DNA from 2 places in the Aeromonas genomosp. paramedia genome. Region 2 is predicted to be linked to the other one. Evidence: predicted binding sites of a transcription regulator. Region 2 holds the regulator's gene; the other holds the start of a gene.
The links. Region 2 encodes MetJ, which represses methionine synthesis genes. Its sites were predicted from a motif close to AGANNTCTAGANNTCT; they were not measured.

Region 1 (4,377 bases), on a different contig from region 2:
GTGCATGGGAGCGCGGGCTTAGGCGCCTTCTAGCCCGGTATCAGCCGATGCGGCTGGCGGTTCTGGTCAGGGTGAGGTAGTCGGCGAGCACCGGCAGGCCCTGCAGGTGACGGCGCAGCATGTCGAGGGCGGCGAAGGCGAGGATCCGGCGGCCGCTCTCGGGATCCGGGTGACTTAGCTTCACCCTCTGGCCGATTCGCTGGCCGTCTGCACACAGCAGCAGCGGCACGCCGTCGGGGCCCGCACTGCCTACGGTCAGGCTGGGTTCCTGTCCGCTCCCCGTCAGTTGGTCGAGCTCGCAGGGGAGGCTGTGGCTGAAGCTGGCCTCCAGCACCGGATGGGGGTGGCACATGGCCAGCAGGGCGCCCCGGCTCTCGCCTTCCTGCAGCCACAGCGGCCGCGCCCCCAGCAGGGCCAGGATCTGCTGCGCCGGCTCCTCGTTCCCCCGTCCCACCAGCCAGGGACTTATCTCCCCGAGCAGGCGCGCCTCGGCGGCGGCCATGTCGGCGGCGCTGGCCCCATGGCCGATGAGTTTCAGCTCGATGAGGGGCATGGAGGAGCGGTAGCCGAGTTCGATACCCGCAGGCCAGGGCGCCGCATCCAGCTTGTCCGAGAGGGCGGACTCCGAGATGCCGAAGGTATAGAAGCGGCGCAGCTCGGTGTCCGTCTCTTCCCCCGCCAGCGCCTTGAGGCGAGGCAAGATCTGCTCGCGCACCATCTGCTTGAACTCGAACGGCACGCCCGGGGTGAAGAAGAGCCGGCTCTGGCCGTGGCTGGCCGGGTGGCTGACCACGAAGCCGCAGGCGGTGCCGACCGGGTTGTCGAGGATCTCGCAGTCCCGGGGCAGCCAGGCCTGCTTGCTGTTGCTCTGGGCCATGGTGCGGCCCCGGCTGGCGTAGCGCTCGGCCATGGTGGCGAGCCAGTCGGGGAACAGGGTGAGCGGCTGGTAAAAGGCTTCGGCCGCCGCCTGGGCGGTGAGATCATCCGCGGTGGGGCCGAGCCCCCCGCACACCAGCACCACCTCGGCGCGGTCGGCGCTCTCCTGCAAGGCGGCCTTCAGATCCGCGAGGTTGTCCCCCACAGTCAGGCGACGGCGCACCTGCCAGCCTTGCTCCAGCAGCAGGGCGCTGAGCCAGGCGGCGTTGGTGTCCACCACCAGGCCGGTCACTATCTCGTCCCCCGTGCTGATGATCTCGATACGCATGCAGACTCCTTGGGTGGTGGACCCCGATCAGGGCTTGTTGTGCTCGAAGTAGTAGCTGATCCGGGTGCGGGGGTTGAGGTACTCGAACACCGCCGGCGGCAGTCGCTTGGGGTGGATCACCTTGGCAATGGAGAGCTCGGCCTGCTCGAGATCTATGATGGCCGCCTCCTGGCGCGGGATGCGGGGATCGTATACCAGCACCGCAGGGTAGAGCAGGCGGGAGGCGTTGACCGACATCACCAGCCCGACCTGGCCGTTGGAGAGCTGCACCACGCTGCCGGGCGGGTAGATGCCCATCAGGCGGATCAGCATGCCGAGGTGGTCGGTGTTGAACTGGGCCTTGCGCTGCTTGTAGAGGTTGCCGAGGGCCGAGTAGGGCACCTTGGCCTGCAGGTGGCAGAGGTTGTCGTACTCGTTGATGAGGGAGACGATCTGGGTCAGGGGGTCGAGCTGATCCCCCCTGAGCCCCTGTGGTCCGCTGCCATCCAGGTATTCGTGGTGGTACTGCACTATGCGCTTCGCCGGCTCGGGGAAGTCACTGGCCAGGCTCAGCAGCTCCAGGCCGTAGCGCGGGTGCTGGGCCATCAGATTCTGCTCCGGCTTGGTCAGGGGGCTTGTCTTGCGCAGGATCTGGCTCGGGATCTTCAGCTTGCCGATGTCGTGGAACAGGGCCCCCATGCCGACCTGGCGAATAGCCTCCGCCGGCAGCTTGCACTCCCTGGCCAGCAGCATGCTGAGCACGCTGACGTTGAGGGAGTGGAACTGGAGGCTGTTGCCATCCGCGCTGTCGGAGACCAGGTGCAGCACCATCTCGTCCACCGACAGCAGCTGCTCCGTCATGGCGTTGATCAGCTCCTGGGCCTCATTGATGGCGTTGAGGGGGCGGGACTGGATCTTGCCCATCAGGTTGCGCACCTGGGCCAGGGACTGCTGGAAATGCTTCTCGCACTGCTGCAGATCCCGGCGATAGCGCTGCAACTGCTCGATGCGCCTGGTCTTCTCCTGCTGCATCTCCTGCTGGCGCCCGACCAGATCGTCTGCGCCATCCGGTGCGGGCTGCACCCGATCGAGGGGCTTGGGGGGGGCATCGCTCTTGTCGGGGATGATGGTCACCAGCTTGAGACCGAGCCGGCGGATCAGCTCTATCTCCTCTTCACTCTTGAGTTTGAAGCTGGAAAACAGGAAGGGGTGCTCACGCCATCCCAGTGGCAGGGAGACGTAATTGCCGACTTGCAGCCGATCGACCGAGATCTTGATTCCTGTCATGGGGTTGGGCACGAGAGACACACAGAGCCGTATGCTAGTCAAAGGCAGGGGTGAATACAAAAGGTATCTGATGACAGGATGAGCGCTTTATTATAGGCTTCTAGATGTCCAGACATATTTACCGATGCAGTACAGGGAGTCAGCATGCCGATCAAGATCCCGGACCAGTTGCCCGCCGCCGAAGTGCTGGGGCAGGAGAACATCTTCGTGATGACGGAATCCCGGGCCGTCACCCAGAACATCCGTCCGCTGCGGGTGCTCATCCTCAACCTGATGCCCAAGAAGATAGAGACCGAGATCCAGCTGATGCGGATGCTCTCCAACTCGCCCTTGCAGGTGGACGTGGATCTGCTGCGCATCGACGATCGGGAGTCGAAGAACACGCCCCAGGCGCACCTGGAGAACTTCTATCACGACTTCGAGCAGGTCCGTGGCAACAACTACGACGGCATGATCATCACGGGGGCGCCGCTCGGGCTGGTGGAGTTCGAGGAGGTGGTCTACTGGCCGCGCATCGTCGAGATCATCGAGTGGTCCCATCAGCATGTGACCTCCACCCTGTTCCTGTGCTGGGCGGTGCAGGCTGCGCTGAAAGCCCTGTATGGCATGGAGAAGCAGACCCACGGCGAGAAGCTGTCAGGGGTCTATCGCCACCACCGCCTCGATGAGCACGAGCCGCTGCTGCGTGGCTTCGATGACGAGTTCGTCGCGCCCCACTCCCGCTATGCGGCCTTCGACGGGGATCTTATCCGCGCCCAGACCGATCTGCAGATCTTCGCCGAGTCCGAGGAGGCCGGCGTCTATCTGGCGGCGACCAAGGATTGCCGCCAGGTGTTTGTCACCGGCCATCCCGAATACGATGCCCTGACCCTGGACGGCGAATACCGGCGGGATCTGGCGGCCGGGCTCACCCCCGTCATCCCGGTCAACTACTACCCGGGCGACAACCCCGATCAGACCCCGCGCGCCACCTGGCGCAGCCACGGCCACCTGCTGTTTTCCAACTGGCTCAACTACTACGTCTATCAGCTCACCAGCTATCGGCTGGAGGACATCGGCAAGGTGTTCACTTACGAGCAGCCCAAGGGCCAGGTGTAGGGCCGGCTCACCCGCTATTAGCCGGAGGAGTTCGCCAAGGTGTTCAATTGTCCGCAGCTCAAGGGCCAGGGCACCCTTCAGTCGGCCCCGGCCAGCCGTCGCCCCCGGGTGTCGAGCCAGTGACGGTGGCAGGCCAGGGTGAAGGCGCCGGGCCGCCGGGCCCGGATGGCGGCCATGGCCTCCGGCTGGGGCTGGCCAAGGGCCATCAGCAGCAGGGCCGCCACCAGCCCGGTGCGACCGCTCCCTCCGTGACAGTGAATGGCCAGGTGTCTGCCCTCGCGCAGCAGGGAGAGCAGTTGCGGCAGCACGGGGGGCCAGGCTCGCTCGAAGGCTTCATCGGGGGCCTCATCGTCCGCTATGGGCAGGTGGAACCAGGCCATGCCCCTGGCCTCGACCAGTGAGCCGAGGGTGCCTGCGCCGCGTGCGGCCAGCTCATCCTTCGTCATCAGCGTGAGCACACCGTCGGCACCGGCCAGCTGCAACTGGGCCAGGGCGAGCGGCATGGCAACCTGCTGGTTGCCGGGGCAGGGAGTGAGCAACAGCTGGCCGTCGAGGCGCGGAACCTCCAGGCTCCAGAAGGGGTGGGCACTGAGCATGAGGATCCTTGTCGGTGCTAATCGGGTGTCAAACGAACTTGTTGGCCCCTTGTTTGAGTGCGGCACAGCATAGAGGGCGCGGGTGCGATGTCAATCTGCGTTGTGTTCGGCCCGGTTTACGGGCAGAGTCTAAAAAAATAGAGCGATGGAAGGAGTAGAGATGAGAAACCTGGATCAACTGGACTTGGACATCCTGGCCCATCTGTTTCGCGA
Region 2 (4,377 bases):
GCTGGAAGTCCCGCAGCACCTCGAAGGCCCCTTGCGCCACCTCCAGGGTGTAGGCCAGGCGCAGCACTCGCCGATCCGGCTGGCGCTGCAGGGTGAGCGGGTGGAGGCGATGGCGGGCCAGATGGGCCTCGATAGCCGCCACCGTCTGCTCATAACCGGTCTGGGGCAGCACCTTGAGCTCGATGAGGGCTATCTGATCCACCGAGGAGACGATGCGCGCCCCGCCGGAGCGCGGCGCCCGGCGCAGGATATGGGTGCAGCCCTCGTCCGGGTTGTAGCTGCAGCGCAGGGTGAGGCGCTGGCGGCTGTCGGCCACCGGCTGCAGGGTGCGGGAATGGAGCACGGAGGAGCCGAGGCGGGCCAGCTCGTTGGCCTCCGCCAGGCTCAGGCGCTCCAGCAGGCGCGCCTCCTTCACCCGGCGCGGATCGGCGCTGTAGACACCGGCCACGTCACTCCAGATGGTGGTGGACTCCCCGTCCGCCAGGGCGGCCAGCAGGCTGGCGCTGTAGTCGGAGCCGTTGCGGCCGAGCAGCAGGGAGCGTCCCTCCATGTCGGCGGCGATGAAACCGGTCACCACTATGCGGCCGGGGTGCTCCGCCAGGCGGGCCTTGAGCAGCTCGCTGGAGATGGCGGTATTGACCTTGACCAGGGCGCCATCCTCGGCGCGCAGGAAGCTGCGGGCGTCGAGCCAGATGGCCTTGTCGCCGCGGCTGCTGAGCAGGGCGGCCAGCAGACGCGCCGACCACACCTCGCCAAAGGCCAGCAGGCCGTTGCGCTCGAAGCGATCAAACTGCCCTTCCAGGGTCTTGGCGATCTGCTGCATGTCGTCGGTCAGCTGCTGGCTCAAGTCGAGCAGCAACTCCCCCTCCAGCAGGCCGTCGATCAGGCTCTGCTGGTAGGCGTGCAGGGCAGTGATGGCCTCCCCTGCGGCCTCGTCACCCGCCTCGGCCAGTTCCACCAGCTGGATCAGCCGGTTGGTGGTCTTGCCGGCGGCGGAGACCACCACCAGCTCCCTGCCCCCGCCCTGCTGCTCGGCCTGTTGTTCGAGAATGCTGGCGACCCGGCGATAGCAGACAGGATCTGCCAGGCTGCTGCCGCCAAACTTGTGCACATGACGCCGCTTCAAGGCTCTCTCTGCCGCCACCGCACTCTCTCCTTGCTGTTGCTGTTCCATTACTTCACCTGCTCTGCCTGTTGTGCCAACTGCGCCTGTTCAAAGCCTTGAGCCAGATCGGCCACCAGGTCTTCACCGTGTTCTATGCCCACCGAGAGGCGCAGCAACTGGGCGCTGATGCCCGCCGCCTGCTGCGCCGCCGGAGTCATGGCCCTGTGGGTCATGCTGGCCGGATGGGCCACCAGACTCTCCACCCCGCCGAGGGATTCCGCCACCGAGAAGAGGCGCAGCGCCGCGAGGAAGGCGCGCAGCCCCGTCTCGTTGCAATCGAGTTCAAAACTTAGCATGGCGCCGAAGCCGGACTGTTGACGGCGCGCAATCTCGTGGCCCGGGTGGCTCGGCAGGCTGGGATGATAGATTTTTTTGACCAGCGGCTGCTGCTGCAGGAAGGCCAGGATCCTGTCCGTATTCTCCTGATGGGCACGCAGGCGCGGCGCCAGGGTGCGCAGACCGCGCAGGGTGAGGTAGGAGTCGAAGGCGCCGGAGGTGAGCCCCAGACAGTTGGCCCACCACACCAGGGACTCGGCCAGCTCGGCCTCCTTGGCGATCGCGACCCCGCCCACCACGTCGGAGTGGCCGTTGATGTACTTGGTGGTCGAATGCACCACCACATCGGCACCCAGCGAGAGCGGCTGTTGCAGCAGCGGGGAGAGGAAGGTGTTGTCCACCACCACTTTGGCACCCACCTCATGGGAGGCGGCGGCGATGGCGGCCACGTCCACCACCCGCAGCAGCGGGTTGGAGGGGGTCTCTACCCACACCAGGGCCGGTTGCTGCGCCAGGGCCTCGGCGAGCGCCGCCTCGTCCCCCTGATCGACGAACTGCACCCGGTAGTGGCCCTTGGCCGCCAGGTACTCGAACAGGCGCCAGGTGCCGCCGTAGCAGTCGTGGGGGGCGATCAGCAGATCCCCCGCCTTGAGCAGGGCCGTGGTCACCAGGTGGACGGCTCCCATGCCGGTGCCGGTCACCACGGCGCCTGCGCCCCCTTCCAGGGCCGCCAGGGCGTCCGCCAGATTGGTGCGGGTCGGGTTGCCCGAGCGGGCATAATCGTATTGACGAGGCTCGCCAAAGTCGGCAAAGGTGTAGTTGCTGGAGAGGTAGATGGGGGGCACCACGGCACCGTGTTGTGTGTCTGTCTCAATCCCGGTGCGTACCGCCAGGGTGGCCTTGTGGGTCATGTCACTCTCCTTGATGTGTTGCCGGAGCCGGTCCGCCTCGTGGGTCGTCCTGCCCCGCTCTCATTTGCGCTGGCCGGAGTGCCGGCCCATGGTGCATCACACTACGCCACCTTAAAAAAGCCGTCAACACTTCTAGACGTCTAAATGGCTTTGCTGTTGGATTGCCATTGAGATCCTTAAGGGTTAAAATCCGCGCTCACGGCCAAACGAGAACAGGTGGAACATGGGTACAGAGTGGAACGGCGACTACGTCAGCCCCTATGCGGAGCACGGCAAGAAGAGCGAACAGGTCAAGAAGATTACCGTCTCGATCCCGCTCAAGGTGCTGAAGGTGTTGACCGATGAGCGCACCCGTCGCCAGGTGAACAACCTGCGTCATGCGACCAACAGCGAGCTGCTCTGTGAGGCCTTCCTGCACGCATTCACCGGTCAGCCGCTGCCCTGTGACGACGATCTGCGCAAGGACCATCCGGACAGCGTCCCCGCCGAGGCCCGCGCCATCATGGAGGCGCTCGGCAAAGAGATCGAAGATTTCGACGCCGAGTAATCCGGTGGCCCATGGCACATAATCCCCCCTCTTCGATGACGCGGCCCGGTGCCGCGTCATCTCTATCCGCCCCCTGCCCGTTCAGCCTGCGCCGCTACCAGAGCGACATCAGCAGCCACAGCCACGACTTCGCCCAGCTGGTGATCCCCCTGGACGGTCCCCTCGAGATCGAGGTGCAGGGCCAGGGTCGCCGCCTCGCCCCTGGCTTTGCCTGCGTCATCGCCCCCGGTCTTCGCCACGACTACGCCGCCGACCCGGCGCTCTCCTTCCTGGTGCAGGAGAGCCACTGGCTGCCCGAGGCCCTTGGCGAGCGCCCCTTCATCCCCCTGGACGAGCCCCAGCGCCACTACCTCGCCTTCCTCCATCAGATGGTGCGCCAGGGTCGCCATGTGGCCGGCATGGAGCAGGTCTGGCTGGGCCTCCTGGCCCAGGGTCAGGGCATGGGCCCCACCCTGGCCCCCCGCATGACAAGAGTGCAGCGCCATATCGAGGCCCACCTCGCCGAGCCCCTTGGCAACGAGCGGCTCGCCGCTGTTGCCTGCCTCGGCCAGAGCCAGTTCAAGCACGCCTTTCGCCAGCAGTTCGGCATGAGCGCCTCCCACTACATCCGCGGGCGGCGCATGGCGCTGGCACGTACCCTGCTGGCTCACAGTGCCCTGCCCATATGCGAGGTGGCCAACCGCTGCGGCTATCAGGATCAGGGCGCCTTCGCCGAGCGTTTCCTGGCCGAGACGGGCCTCACCCCCTCCCGCTGGCGCCAGCAAAACGGCCCGCAGCCATAACAGTCCGGCTCCTTGCCGAAGACAGGGGCTGCCGTTTCGAGGCATGCTGGGGTCAATGCAAGGTGTGTGAAAGGAGGAGCCAAGATGCAGACCATAAGCTGGCAGCAGTTCGAGATGGTGGAGCTGAGAGTGGGCACCCTGGTGCGGGTCGAGCCCTTCCCCGAGGCGCGCAAGCCCGCCTACAAGGTATGGGCGGATTTCGGCCCCGAGCTCGGGGTGCGCAAGAGCAGCGCCCAGATAACGGATCTCTATCGGCCGGAGGATCTGGTGGGGCGCCAGATCGTCGCCGTGGTGAACTTCCCGACCAAGCAGATAGGCCCCATCCAGTCGGAGTTTCTGCTGACCGGCTTCTACCGGGCCGATGGCGCCGTGGTGATGGCCATCCCGGAGCAGGCGGTGGAGAACGGCGCCAAGCTGGGTTGAGGTACTGTGCCCCATGAAAAAGAGAGAGGCGACCCCGGGGTCGCCTCTCTCTTTTTAGCCACCGCGCCGCTGTTACTTCAGCAGGCTGAAGAGCAGGGCCGAGACCGAGAGCGAACCGGTCAGCAGGATGAAGCCGTTCACCCAACCCTGACGGAAGCGGGCCAGCGCCTCCACCCTGTAGATGGCCACCACCGGCATGATGAAGAGGATCATGGCGATGACGGGACCGGAGAGGGTCTCCATCAGGCCGAGGATGCCGGGGTTGATGACAGC

Region 1: a site for MetJ is predicted at 2,573-2,588, ahead of metA (homoserine O-acetyltransferase MetA). Genes of this name have one in related genera too.

Annotation. Positions count from the first base shown of each region.
Region 1 is NZ_JAAROG010000020.1:259,047-263,423, reverse strand. It holds gene HB860_RS16810 (metal-dependent hydrolase) at 1-33, shown strand, start outside; gene HB860_RS16805 (competence/damage-inducible protein A) at 41-1,204, opposite strand; gene HB860_RS16800 (HD-GYP domain-containing protein) at 1,232-2,470, opposite strand; gene metA (homoserine O-acetyltransferase MetA) at 2,615-3,568, shown strand; gene HB860_RS16790 (tyrosine-protein phosphatase) at 3,646-4,164, opposite strand; gene HB860_RS16785 (Lrp/AsnC family transcriptional regulator) at 4,325-4,377, shown strand, end outside.
Region 2 is NZ_JAAROG010000001.1:239,857-244,233, reverse strand. It holds gene HB860_RS01260 (bifunctional aspartate kinase/homoserine dehydrogenase II) at 1-1,174, opposite strand, end outside; gene metB (cystathionine gamma-synthase) at 1,174-2,352, opposite strand; gene metJ (met regulon transcriptional regulator MetJ) at 2,576-2,899, shown strand; gene HB860_RS01245 (AraC family transcriptional regulator) at 2,935-3,681, shown strand; gene HB860_RS01240 (tRNA-binding protein) at 3,766-4,104, shown strand; gene HB860_RS01235 (aromatic amino acid transport family protein) at 4,177-4,377, opposite strand, start outside.